2 regions of the Veillonella faecalis genome follow, and region 2 is predicted to be linked to the other one. Evidence: riboswitches for the same ligand, from Rfam matches in the RefSeq annotation. Region 2 holds a riboswitch; the other holds the start of a gene.
What was found. A riboswitch is a leader RNA that binds a small molecule or an ion and turns the genes downstream of it on or off. The one in region 2 is predicted to bind cobalamin.
Positions count from the first base shown of each region.

Region 1: another riboswitch for cobalamin. It lies ahead of MOQ65_RS04495 (methylmalonyl-CoA mutase family protein); the one in region 2 lies ahead of nikB (nickel ABC transporter permease).

Region 1 covers NZ_JALBWL010000002.1:170,150-177,520, reverse strand. Annotated here, with positions in the region: gene meaB (methylmalonyl Co-A mutase-associated GTPase MeaB) at 1-297, opposite strand, end outside; gene scpA (methylmalonyl-CoA mutase) at 290-2,479, opposite strand; gene MOQ65_RS04495 (methylmalonyl-CoA mutase family protein) at 2,484-4,646, opposite strand; cobalamin riboswitch at 4,942-5,117, opposite strand; gene rarD (EamA family transporter RarD) at 5,410-6,300, shown strand; gene MOQ65_RS04485 (DUF3829 domain-containing protein) at 6,474-7,371, opposite strand, start outside.
Region 2 covers NZ_JALBWL010000002.1:450,947-458,317, forward strand. Annotated here, with positions in the region: gene argH (argininosuccinate lyase) at 1-99, shown strand, start outside; gene potE (putrescine-ornithine antiporter) at 716-2,047, shown strand; cobalamin riboswitch at 2,438-2,624, shown strand; gene nikB (nickel ABC transporter permease) at 2,773-3,711, shown strand; gene nikC (nickel transporter permease) at 3,711-4,532, shown strand; gene MOQ65_RS05825 (ABC transporter substrate-binding protein) at 4,682-6,250, shown strand; gene MOQ65_RS05830 (ABC transporter ATP-binding protein) at 6,263-7,060, shown strand; gene MOQ65_RS05835 (ABC transporter ATP-binding protein) at 7,053-7,371, shown strand, end outside.

The DNA of each region.
Region 1 (7,371 bases), 280 kb from region 2:
GCGTACATAATCAGCGACAGTTAACTTCTTTCGCCGCTGTACGGGACGTACCGACGGAGCCAGATGAGCGGAGCTAGACAAGAGGCCGTCATGCATTTCCTTGACGCCTTTCATTACATGACACGCGAAGGTATCATCCTTTTTCGCATCTTCCGGCACCCAATCGGGACGATAGGTACTACCCTCGGCGCTTGCATTCTTTACACCTAATTCAGGGGCCTTACCTTCACCAGTGGTGAAGGTAGCATCCTGAGTCGTATGCAATACATCCGGAGTAGGCCGTTTATTATCAGTCATTGTCTTCGTCTTGAACGTGGCTAGTCAATGTTTCTAGTAATTTTTTCGCCGCTACTGGCAAGACTGTACCAGGGCCAAAGATAGCCACTGCGCCATGTTCGCGTAGGAATTCATAGTCCTGAGCAGGGATTACGCCACCGATGGCAACCAATATATCTCCACGACCGCGTTTTTTGAGTTCTTCCACAAGTTGAGGTAACAATGTTTTGTGACCTGCCGCAAGGGAACTGAATCCGACGATGTGAACGTCATTATCCACCGCATCTTGCGCTGTTTCTTCTGGAGTTTGGAACAAAGGTCCGATATCCACGTCAAAGCCCATATCCGCGAAGGATGTAGCGATAACTTTGGCACCGCGGTCATGACCGTCTTGGCCCATCTTCGCAATCATGATACGAGGGCGACGACCTTCGAGTTCTTCGAAGTCATCTGCCATTTGACGTACTTCTTTGATGACATCGTCATCTTCATATTCACTAGAATATACGCCAGAAATAGAGCGGATAACCGCTTTATGACGGCCACAAACTTTTTCAACAGCAAAGGAAATTTCACCCAAGGATGCACGAGCACGAGCTGCTTCAAGTGCAAGGGCAAGCAAGTTGCCTTCCCCAGATTCTGTAGCATTTGTAATCGCTTCGAGGCAGGATTGAACCTTATCTTCATCACGGTTAGCACGCAATTGTTCGAGACGACGGATTTGCGCTTCTCGTACAGCTGTGTTATCTACGTCGAGGATATCCAATGGATCTTCTTTATCTAGACGATATTTATTGATACCAATAATTGCTTCACGGCCAGAGTCGATACGAGCTTGGCGACGAGCTGCCGCTTCTTCGATACGCATCTTAGGAAGACCAGTATCAATCGCTTTCGCCATACCACCAAGGGATTCGATTTCTTGGATATGGCCCCAAGCACGACGGATCAATTCATCAGTCAAGGCTTCTACATAGTAGGAACCGCCCCATGGGTCGATAACCTTACATACCTTAGTTTCGTCTTGAATGTAAAGCTGCGTATTACGAGCAATACGTGCAGAGAAGTCTGTAGGCAATGCAATGGCTTCGTCAAGCGCATTCGTATGCAAGGATTGCGTATGGCCTAAAGCGGCACCCATCGCTTCCATACATGTACGAGCTACGTTGTTGAACGGATCTTGTTCCGTTAAGGACCAACCAGATGTTTGGCTATGTGTACGAAGGGCCATGGATTTAGGATTTTCAGAACCGAAGCTCTTGATAATCTTAGCCCACAACATACGAGCTGCACGCATTTTCGCTACTTCCATGAAGTAGTTTTTACCGATTGCCCAGAAGAAGGACAAACGTGGAGCGAATTTATCTACATGAAGGCCTGCATTTACACCGGTACGGATGTATTCAAGACCATCGGCCAATGTGTAACCTAATTCGATATCTGCAGTAGCGCCTGCTTCTTGCATATGGTAGCCAGAAATGGAGATACTGTTGAACTTAGGCATGTACTGAGAGGTGTAAGCAAAGATATCGCCGATGATGCGCATGGACGTAGCTGGAGGGTAAATATAGGTATTACGTACCATGAATTCTTTCAAGATATCATTTTGAATCGTACCAGCCATAACCTTTTTATCAACACCTTGTTCTTCACCAGCTAGGATGTAGAACGCCATAACAGGCAATACGGCGCCGTTCATTGTCATGGATACGGACATTTGGTCGAGAGGAATACCGGAGAATAGAATTTCCATATCGAGGATGGAGTCTACCGCAACACCAGCTTTACCAACGTCACCTACTACGCGAGGATGGTCGGAGTCGTAACCACGGTGTGTGGCAAGGTCAAAGGCGATAGACAAACCTTTTTGGCCTGCTGCCAAGTTACGACGGTAGAACGCATTGGATTCTTCGGCTGTGGAGAAACCAGCATACTGACGTACTGTCCAAGGACGAGTTACGTACATTGTGGAATAAGGTCCACGCAAGAATGGAGGTACACCAGCCATGTAGTCAAGGTGTGTCATTCCTTCATAATCCATCTCTGTGTAGAGAGGTTTTAGTTGGATTTGCTCCATTGTCGTATTATATAAATCTTCAAAGCTTTTTCCTGTTTCTTTTTGAAGTTCAGCAAGCCATGCATCGCGAGATGTCGGCGACTGAGATCCCAAGCCAAGAGAGGAGAAGTCTGGATTTTTAAACATGAGCTCACATCCCTTTCTTATCTTGTAACGTATGTAAGATTTCGTAGCAATTTGCACGAACGGAAATGAAGTCGTCTACGCCAGCTTCACGGTATACAGGCTCAAGGTCCTTAGGAGGCGCCCCTGCCAAAATAACTGTTACATTCGGCATAGTTTCTTTCAACTCTTTAGCGAGTGGTGGTACTAATTCTGGATATGTATCATCTGTGGAACAGATAACCACAACATCGGCACCACTTTCACGAGCAGCCTTCGCCGCATCAGACGTTGTTTCATGACCATCGTTTTTAATAACTTCAAAAGCACCTACTTCGAAGAAGCCTGTGGAGAAGTCCGCACGAGGTTTATGTTGAGGGATTGGGCCCATATTAGCCAAGAATACCTTCACATTATCTTTCGTACGTTGTTTATACGCTTCCGTGCGCATGCGAAGTGCCTCGAATTGTTCAGTCCAGCGATGTGCTGTAATTGGTTCGATTGTTTCAGAAGCAATATCGCCTGCATCTAAAGCCTTACGGATTTGACGGATTGTCAATTTTTGTAATGCTCCAAGCTCGATGAGGCCAATCAATGCACCTGGTTCTGTTGTACTTGCTTCTAGAGTAGCCTGTGCTTTCACAACTGCATCAGCCTCTGCACCTGCCAAGTACTCATCGATTTGGGCAGCTCGTTTTTGACGCAATGTTTCTTGATTTTCTGGTTTAGGATCAAGCAATTCTTCCGTCATGTTCGCATACATGTTATTACCAACTGCGACGTCCTTACGGAATGCAAGGTTCTTGAAGCGTTCTTCGAGGATGGCTTTCACTTGAGCTTGAGGATAGCCTTCTTTCAACGCTGCAATAATGCCACCTTTAGCTTCGATTGTTTGGAACTCAGCCCAAATTTTTTCACAGAGTTCAGCAGCCAATGTTTCCACGTACCAAGAACCACCTACAGGGTCCACAGGTTGACGCAACTCGAATTCAGTTTGCAACATAACTTGGATGTTGCGGGCAATACGGCGAGAGAAATCGTCGGCTTTGCGAATTGGTTGGTCAAATGGAGATACTTCAAGGCTGTTCAAACCGCCTACAACGCCAGAGAATGCTTGTGTCGTATTGCGCAACAAGTTTACATATGGATCGTATACAGTTTTTGTGAAAGCAGATGTTCTTCCGTGTACATGAACGGCGCGGTCTGCTTCTTCGGCCCCGAATGCTTCCATAATGCGAGCCCAAAGTACGCGCAACGCACGTAATTTAGCAATTTCCATAAAGAAGTTAGCACCTAAGGAGAATGTGAACATCATGCTCTTCGCGATGGTGTGAATATCGATATTGCGTTGTGCTAATTGACGCACGTAGCATACAGCTGTTGCCAATGCATAGGCAACCTCTTGTACATCGTTAGCGCCGCCATTAGCGTATACATCGCCAGATACGAGTACTGTTTTAAGCTCTGGAGCTTGTTCTTTAGCCCACACAACAGTATGTGCCATTTCATCAAAGGCTGTATCTAAGGAAATGTGCAAAGCACCATCTTTCACCCAAACACCGATAGGGTCTGCACCAACGAGACCTTTCAAATCAGATGTTTGTTTTTTAGCGCCTTTCACAGTAGCCGCTAACATGCCAAGCAAGATGGCTGCAGAAGCACCTGTTTCAATGTACAAAGGATTTTCCTTCAAATTGAAGCGGTCAATCAATTGTTTGCAGTCATCCATAGTGGATACAGATGTACCACCAACGCCAACGGATGCGCCTACTTGCACATCTTGATCATGACGTGTTGCTTCATCTAGGCGGATGTTGTGAATGGTGCCACCTTTTACAATCTCGTATAAACTTGCATGATTAGCATCTTTAGGCAAAGAGTCATCTACATATTGGGATACACCCCAAGAGTCTTTAATATAACCACTTGCCTTAGTGCCACGTAGGAACTCACCTGCCCCAGGGTATACGCCCTTCGGAATTGCTTCTGCATGCAATGCAGGTGTGTAGATCGGCTGCAACGTAATACCTTCATAGGTTTTCGTGAACATCTTCTTGTGGAAGTCGCCACCTTTTAACGCCTTTTCAACTTCAGCCTGCCATTGTTCATACGTAGGTTTCTCAAATTCATCAAAGGATACAGGAGCTAATAGATCGCGTTCAGCATCCTTTGAAGTCTTTTTGTCAGACATATATGTGCCTCCTTTTCAACTCGAAACCATACCGAGAAACAGCGCACCGTACCTGCGAATTGTTATACATATACATCACACGAGCTTTCCTATATTTAGATCACATCAACCTCAAATATGTGTTCATCAATTCATTAACTATGAAGCCTGATATATATGCTTAACAGCCACTTTCAAGGGCAACAAAAAACGTGCCACCCAAAAGTGACACGTAAAGGTTTCTTATTGAAAGGTACACCAAAAAACACTGAAACCAGCATACCCCAATCCCCTTCCTATCGCTCGTAGGTACATAACGGTGATTATCAAATAGGCAGTTCTCCTGGCTCGGGCTCATCACCTCGCTTTCGCCTTCCCAGATTTCTCCAGTGACATTTTTGAAAGCAGGCTCGTCCTTACAGTGGCGGGACCGCATCGGCTTGTACCGATTTCTCTATTAAGTCTTGTGACACCTATTCTCTATATTCGTTGTTCTAAGTCCAATATAGTGTAAGATTATGCACAAAGTCAATGAACATAACAGTTAATCATAAGTATCAAATTTTAGGTTATAACTAATGCATATTTAAAATGATAAAAACTCATCACAATCAAATATACGTACTCATCACAATCAAATATACGTATTCATCGCTAACAAATATACGTATTCATTGTCTGCAAATCGAGTTATAAATCGAGTACAAATCATCATAAAATCTAAGCCTACGCACAAATGCAAGCACAATGCGTGATATAATGAATACAATCACAAGGAGGCATTATGGAGCACACAAGTAAAAAAGGTCTAATGACAGCCCTTAGTTGCTATATCATCTGGGGCTTACTCCCTCTCTATTGGGCATTATTAAACCATGTTTCACCGTATAATATACTGGCGCAGCGCATTATCTGGTCAGGCATTTGCATGGCCATCGTCGTATTTGGCCTACATTTTAAACAGTTCAAAAAAGACTTTCAATTACTAAAAGAACAGCGCTCACAACTATTACTACTGTTGGTAGCATCAGTCATCATCAGCGTAAATTGGTTTACCTACATTTGGGCCATCGCCAACAACCAAGTTATGGACACGAGCCTTGGCTATTACATCAACCCACTCTTTAATGTAGTGTTAGGTGTCATCCTATTTAAAGAGGTTCTATCTGTACCGAAAAAGCTAAGCGTCCTCATCGCTACCATCGGTATCGCCTTGCTCACCTATCAAGTGGGATCCTTGCCGTTAGTGTCGATGATCCTCGCCGTTTCCTTTGGTCTCTATGGGGTCGTTAAAAAAAAGCTGCTCATCTCTCCCTTTACGAGCATCGCCTTTGAGGCTTGGCTATTAACACCACTAGCCTTACTCTATACGACCATGGTCGATAATACAGTGTGGTCCTATTTCGGCACAGATTGGTATACGTCCATGCTACTCATAGCCTGCGGTCTAACAACATCGGTTCCATTAGTGCTATTCTCCTATGGGGCCCAACTATTGCCGCTCAACCTACTAGGCTTCCTTCAATATGTATCTCCAACTATTGCTTTATTGATAGCTATCTTCTACTTTGGTGAAAGCTTTGGCACACCACAAATGATCGCCTTTGGTTGTATCTGGATAGCCTTAGTGTTGTTCTCATTATCAAATCAAATTACAACCATTAGAAAAATGTAGTTAAGTACAAGAGAGCGTATGCCATCTGCATGCAATCTCACAAGAGATTTTAGCAACTATATCTAACCTATAAACACATAAAAGCTGTATCAAATGATATCCTCATTCGATACAGCTTTCTTTTTATATCTTATATATGCCTATTAATTTATCACACTATTCTTCTAGCTTGCTTATTGATCCAATTCATTCATATTGGTCGTATTCATATTGGAAATATAACGGTTATAGGCCTCAACCATATGTTTATAATCGTTATCTTGTTTAGATCCCATATAGGTACGGATTGCACCAATCGTAGAGTTTACAGAGGTCTTAACAGAGTCATACTTAGGATTAGAAATACCATTCGCTAAATCACCAATAGCTTGTAGCTCTTGATTGATCGCATTTACATCTGGTTCTTTTTCACTATCTAGCTTTTCTAGGACTGCAGTAAGTCGCAAAGAAACCTCTTGTGCAGCGGCTGCATTTTTCTTACCTGCATCGCGCAATTGTTGTAACCGTTGTTGCAATCGGTCCGTGTTAATCTTATGCATCAAATTATCAAAGTCAGCATAAATAGGAATAAATTGTTCGTATAACTGAACATATTTAGGACCTAATTGTTGCTCCTTAGCATAGTTATCTGTGGTATACCCTTTAGATTTATAGTATGCATCGAGCTCTTCCGCAACCGGTGTTATTTCGTTCAATTTTGAAAGTAGCTTATCTAAAGGCTCCTTCATTTCATCATAAGGAACACCTGCTTGCTTAGCCTCTTCTAATTCTTTTTGTAGCTGTTTAAAGTTCGGCGCATTAAATACAGTTAAATGCTGCCCCGCTTTTAACTCATTAAGAGTTGGCCTATTCGCATAATCAAACATAACAGCCATGCGATTAAATCGGCTTATTGCTTTTACATATTGATTAAATAACTGTACCTGATCCTGCTCAGACCGCTGTGCAATTTCCTTGCGACTCTGTTCAGAGCCCTGCCATAATTCTGACATACTACAACCGCTCAACAATAAGGGGGATGTCAACGTCGCCGCACACAACACAGCCATTGCAATCCGTTTACCCAATGGT
Region 2 (7,371 bases):
TGTGTGGAAAGACAACGGAACAATGGTAAAGCTGTTATCGCCGGAGAAGAAAAACAAATTGCTCAGTGGAAAGCAATTGTTGAATCTGTGCAAGCATAGCTGCTTTAGTAAGCCTAATATTTTGATTTAGGGCCACATCCTGTACAAGAGTAACATTCAGAGTAACAGTTACTTGTGATATTAAAATTTTAAGATCGATATACATATAAGTCTTATGGTAAAGCGCTTTATATTAACCTTTAAGCTTATGTGTATATCGATTTTTTATTTATATGATAGATGATACCTAGAAAAAGAGTCATTCTAATTGATAAATTACTATTAAAATAGTGTAAATTTATGTACGCGTACAGTGGACTGTGCGAAAACAATAGTCTTGTACTACGACACCATAACCATGATAGATAGTAAAAATCACATATATACACAGAATAAAATGGGGTAAAAATATACTCTGTCATTGTTAAAATGAGTTCTGTTCGTTTTAGATGATAAATTAACTATGATTTATTCAATTCGTGTAATATGGCTTGTCCGCCAATAAAGTACTTTCATTTTGAGTTCATAGGTGTTATTATTTAATTCGTAATAAGAATAACAACGGTAAATTCACATTCAAGCCCATCACAGCACGAACTGAATTTACTTAGCGGTATATTATATTTAAGTGAATTATGGACGAGAAAAAATTCACCTTTTGAAAGGGGATTGATACATGAAAACCACCGCTAAAAAAATGTCTGTATTCCAGCTAACCACAATGGTAGCAGCCAATATGCTAGGAGCTGGAATCATTATGTTACCAACTAATTTGGCTCAAGTTGGTACTATTTCAGTTTTATCTTGGCTCGTAACAGCTGTGGGTGCGCTTTTGTTAGCGTATATTTTTGCTCAAGCGGGTATGTTCTCCCAGATTAAGGGGGGCATGGGCGGTTATGCAGAACACCGCTTCGGTAAAACTGGACATTTTATGGCGAGCTATGCTTACAGCATATCTCTCATCATTGCTAATATCGCCATCGCGGTATCTGCCGTAGGTTATGGCGCAGCTTTCTTTGGTGTTGACCTCAATGCAACACAAACAAGCCAAGTAACAATTGTGCTTTTGTGGTTTGCAGCGATTTTGAACTTCCGTGGTAATCGCTTCACAGGTCGACTCAGCAACATGACTATTTGGGGCTCTATTGTGCCGGTTTTATTAATTGGTACAATCGGCTGGTATTGGTTTGACCCGTCTATCTATTGGGCGGCTTGGAACCCAAATGATCTTCCGTTTTACGATGCAGTAAAACAATCCATTTCCCTCACTTTGTGGGGCTTCCTAGGATTTGAGTCCGCAGCGGCTAATGCTGATGCTGTTGAGAATCCAAAGAAAAACGTACCTATCGCAACTGTGGCAGGTACATTAGCAGTGGCAGTGGTTTACATCTTGTCCACAAATGTTATGGCCGGTATCGTGCCTAACATCGACTTGTTAAATTCTAATGCACCATTTGGTTTGACATTCGTATACATGTTCAATGATACAATTGCAAACATCGTGATGGCTGCAATGGTTATTTCTTGCTTTGGCGCTTTACTTTGCTGGCAATTCACATTGTCTCGCGTATTTAAAAGCGCAGCGGAACATGGTTACTTCCCTAAAGTATTCGCTCGTGTAAATAGTAATGATGCTCCTGTTCGTGGCGTATTCATTCTACTCGCTGTTGAAACATTACTTACATTGTTCACTGCAAGTGATTCTTTGCGTGAGCAATTTGAAGTATTGGTAAACTTGGCGGTTGTAACTAACGTAGTACCATATGTATTGTGCATCTTAGCAGTACCTACAATGATGCGTATGGCTGGCGTAGCTGAAAGCCGCATTAAACGCTTTAACTACGTATTTGGTGCTGGCGTTATCTACTGCTTATATGCTATTTACGCATGTGGCTTTGATGCTATGGTTGGTAGTGCCGTGGCAGTAAGCATTGGTCTTGTGATCTATGTTTTGCGTAAAGCGTGGGCTACACGCAAAGCGCACCGCTTACAACAAAGTATCGATTAATTAAATAACTCTCGTCTTATAAGAGGTTGTTACTTAGTAACAGCCTCTTTTTGGTATATTAATCAGACTTATTAATTATGATTTTATTAATTATAAATAATTGATAGTTGCTAAAGTGATTAAGAGTTTTTTCGGTATGTATAAAAAAAATTCATGAGAAAATTACCATTATAATAATAATTAATATATATACAGTTGGATACAGTTAATACGGAAAAAATCATATATATAAAGTGATTTGTATGGGTTTATACATAAATAGAGACTTGTTCAGTAATCGATAATTTTTATTAGTATAAAAATTATATTGATTTTACTAAATATAACAATACCCCTAAGGGGTATATGTATTGTAAACATATTATTAATATAGTATATTTATAATCGATAAAAATGAATAAACTAATGAGTGTCGGTATTACCGAGCGTAAAAGAGGAAAATGGGTGTAAATCCCATACTATGCAAATAGCTGTAATGAGGAGCAAGGTTTCATTATAGGGTCACTGGGAAACTGGGAAGGCCGAAATATTGCGATGAATCATGAGTCAGAAAGCCTGCTCTAAATGTATGGTATTGTACATACTATACTTAATTTAGGTTAGTCAGGTGGACTAACCTTTTTTGTCGTTTTCCTATATGCACCTCTGCTATATCGGGAGAAATAAGCATATTAGTTGTTCATTTAGATTATTGTAGTATTTAGAGAGTATAGGAGGAGGCGCCTATGGGCAAACGCTTTGCTAAACAGCTAGGTCAATTCATTGTTACACTGTTTGGCATTACTTTTTTAACATTTTGTCTCACTTATTTAGCACCAGGCGATCCAGTAACGATGTTACTAGAAACGGCAGATACAATTGTATCTCAGGAGCTTATCGATGAAACTCGAGCTCAGCTTGGGTTAGATAAACCGTTTATAGTGCAATATGCAAACTGGGTTGTGAATGCTGCACAAGGTGACTTAGGGATGAGTTACTCTGCTAAAAAGCCTGTTGTAGATCGTATGTTGGAGGCTTTGCCAGGGACAGTTATGCTAGCAGGTACAGCATTAGTATTTACATTGCTCTATGCATTGCCGGCAGGGATTATAAGCGCCTTAAATCGAAACAAATGGATCGACTATCTGTTGCGCGTTGCTTCCTTTGTAGGCGTGTCTATGCCATCATTCTGGTTAGGCCTTGTACTGATTTATATCTTTGGCCTTAAATTAGGACTTGTTCCTATTGCATCTTCTCGTGTAACTCCTATCGGTGTAATTCTACCAGCCGTTACATTAGCTGTTGTAGTCGGGTCCAAGTACATGCGCCAAGTTCGTCTCGTTATTCTTGAAGAAATGCAAAAGGATTATGTTATCGGCGCACGTGCTCGTGGTGTGAGTGAGATGAAAATTTTATTCGGTCATATTTTGCCTAATGCAGTATTACCACTTATCACTATACTGGGCGTTGTTATCGGTTGGTTATTAGGCGGTGTTGCAGTTATTGAAATGGTATTCTCCTGGCCTGGCCTTGGGAATATGGCAGTATATGCCATTACCATGCGCGACTATCCATTGATCGAAGGTTTTGTGTTGTGGGTTGCCTTAGCATATATGTGTATTAATGCATTAGTTGATGCGTCATATATCTTGTTAGACCCTAGATTAAAAAGGGAGAGAGCATAATGGCAGAATTTATTCAAAAACATAAATTGTTCTCTTTCTATAGCGCCTTGATGATTGTGGTAGTTCTCATAGCTATATTTGCACCATGGCTTGCTCCGGGTGATGCTTTTAGCTCAAATCTGAGTCAAGCATTACAAGCGCCAAGTAGTCAACATTGGTTTGGTACAGATAAGCTTGGTCGTGATGTATTGTCTCGCATCATTTATGGTACACAGTTATCCTTGTTTATGGGTGTCAGTATCGTTGTTATCATGGTAAGCATTGGTACTATTATCGGTGCTGTAGCTGGTTATTTCGGCGGGAAAATCGAAATGGTCCTCATGCGTCTTGCGGACATTATGCTATCCTTCCCGGGTGTAGTATTAGCCATTGCCATTGCTGGTATTTTGGGTGGTAGCATTGTGAATACGATTATAGCGCTATCTGTAGTTGGTTGGGCAAAATATGCTCGTCTTGTACGGTCTATGACGTTGAAAGTTCGCGGTGAAGAGTATGTAACGGCGGCTGTCATGATGGGGGCCTCTACAACGACTATTCTAAGACGTCATATCATTCCCAATATCCTTCCTCTTGTTGTTACAACAGGTGCACTAGATATTGGGGCTATTATGATTGAGGTTGCTGGTCTTTCCTTCCTTGGATTTGGTGCTCAACCACCAACACCAGAATGGGGCCTTATGCTTAACGAAGGTCGTCAATATTTACAAACCAGTCCATGGCTGATGGCATTCCCTGGTATGTCCATCCTTATCGTAGTTGCTATCTTTAACCTTTGGTCTGATTCCTTACGGGACGTAGTGGATCCTAAGAACCAAGGTTAGTTATGTGTGATGCTTATTTATAGGTTGTGTTGTGAAAGTTGTTATATAAATAGGCGGTAATAAGGTTTTTCCATTATGACTATTGTAGATTGTAGTGGTCATGATGTGTATGTTTTATGTTTATATGTAATGGAACAAGGAGATTTTACATGAAAAAATCTTGGAAAAAAGCCCTCTTAGCAGGTCTTAGCATTGTAGTGATGGGTTCCTTCATCGCTGGTTGCGGCTCTGATAATAATGGTGCTGCTAATAAGGATGTTTTAAAAGTTGGTGTAACTAACTTCGCATCCACATTAGAACCTACAGAAAACTTCTTCGCATGGGTTGTTATGCGCTATGGTGTAGGCGAAACATTGGCTAAGTTTGACGAACACATGAAACCTCAACCATGGATTGCATCTAAATGGGAAGTATCCCCAGACCATAAAACGTGGACTTTCACAATCAATGATAAGGTGAAATTCTCTAATGGTAAAAAAGTTGATGCTGCAGCAGTTAAAGCATCTATCGAACGGGCTTTTGAAAAATCCAATCGTGCAAAAACATTTTTCGAATATGACTCTATGGAAGCTAATGGTCAACAATTAGTTATTCATACAACAAAAGAATATCCTAATATGCCTGGCCTTTTAGCGGATCCGTTGTTCCTAATCGTTGACGTTCAATCTGAAAAAGATGGCCGTAACTTTGCCAAGGAAGGTCCTATCGGTACAGGTCCATACGTAGTTAAATCTTTCACAAAAGATCGTGCTGAGATGGCTGCTAACGAAAACTATTGGGATGGTACAGTACCATTTAAAACTGTAGAAATTCCTTCCATCGACGATCCTAATACGCGTGCTATGAGCTTGCAATCTGGTGACGTAGATATGGCGGTTAACATCGGTGCTGGTGAAATGGGCTTATTCCAAAATAACGATAAGTTCAAGGTTGATGAAATCGCATCTCTTCGCGTAGTATTGGCTCGTATCAACCAAAAAGGTGTTCTTGGTGATGACAAAGTACGTGCTGCAGTTATTTCCGCAACAGACCGTAAAAACTATGCTGATGTATTGTTAAAAGGTACATTCATTCCTGGTTCCGCACCAATTCCACCATCCATGGACTATGGCTTCAAAGATTTGAAAGATCCTAATGCGTATAACCCTGAACGTTCTAAACAATTATTAGCAGAAGATGGTTGGAAAGATACTGATGGGGACGGCATCCTTGATAAAGATGGCAAACCATTAACATTTGACTTCGTAGTATATAATTCTCGTGCAGAATTACCACTTTATGCAGAAGCTGTTCAAGCAGACCTTAAAAAAGTGGGTATCGACATGAAAATCAAAACAGTTGACTATAACTTGATTGATAAAATGGGTCAAGATGGCGACTATGATATGCTTATCTCCAACATCGTAACTGCTAATACAGGCGATCCAATCTGGTTCTTAGCTAACTACTGGCATACTAATGTGGATGGTTCCAACCCTCAAAACGGTTCTGGTTACTCCAATCCACAAGTTGACCAATTGTTAGATGCTGCTGAAACTGAATTTGATCCTGCAAAACGTCGTGACTATGCAATTCAAATTCAACAATTATTGATGAATGATGGTGCTGCATTGTTCTTAGGTTACCCTAAAACTAATATCGTTACTGGTTCTTACTTGAAAGGTGCTGTCATGTACCCAAGTGACTACTACTGGATTACTAATAAAATTACAAAATAATAAGGAGCTATAATGGCAGAAAACATACTAACTGTAGAGAACCTTAACATCGCGTACCAAGGTGTGCCTGCTGTTATGGATGTAAACTTTACCTTGGAACGCGGTAAGGTATTGACCATTGTAGGGGAATCTGGATCCGGTAAAACTACCGTGATCCGGGCCCTCATGGGTTTATTGCCTATAGGTGGTGAGGTCACAGATGGTACAATGCTCTTTAATGGTCAAGACCTTCGCACCCTATCTAAGTCTGAATGGAGAGCTATACGTGGTAAAGACATGGCCATGATTTTCCAAGATAGTGGTAGTGCTTTAGACCCAATAGTTCGCATTGGTAAACAGTTTAGAGAATTATTCAAATCTCATATAGAAATTACCAATGATGAATGTGATCGACGAGCAATTGAGTTATTAGAATCTGTGTCTCTTCCTAATGGGGCAGATATATTGCGCCGTTATCCTCATGAATTATCTGGTGGTCAACGCCAGCGTGTGGGCATTGCTATGGCATTAGCGATGGATCCTGCGTTATTAATTGGTGATGAACCTACATCTGCTTTAGATGTAACAACACAATCACAAGTTGTTATGCAAATGCTAGAACTTGCTAAAGAGCATAATTCTGCTATCGTAATGGTTACGCATAACCTTGGTGTAGCGGCCTATATGTCCGACTATATTATTGTTATGAAAAAGGGTCGTGTTGTTGATGCTGGCACACCGCAAGATATTTTGGAAAACCCATCTAACGAATATACGAAGCAATTAAAAGATGCTGTACCAACATTGGAAGGAGGTCGTTACATTGACTAACTACGCTGTAGAATTAAAAAATGTATGTAAACGATTCCCACTTCCTACTGGTGGTGAGCTCGAAGCGTGTAAGAGTATTAATATCACCTTAGAAAAAGGCGAGTCCCTTGGGATTGTAGGGGAATCTGGCTCTGGTAAAACGACTTTGGTTCGTATGATTATGAAGATGCTGCCTATTACGGAAGGCGAGATTTATGTAGATGGTGTAGAGATTCAACATATGAACTCTGAGCAAACGAAAGAATACCGCAAGAAAATTCAAATGGTATTCCAAGATCCATCTGCAGCCTTCAATCCGCGTATGAAGGTAA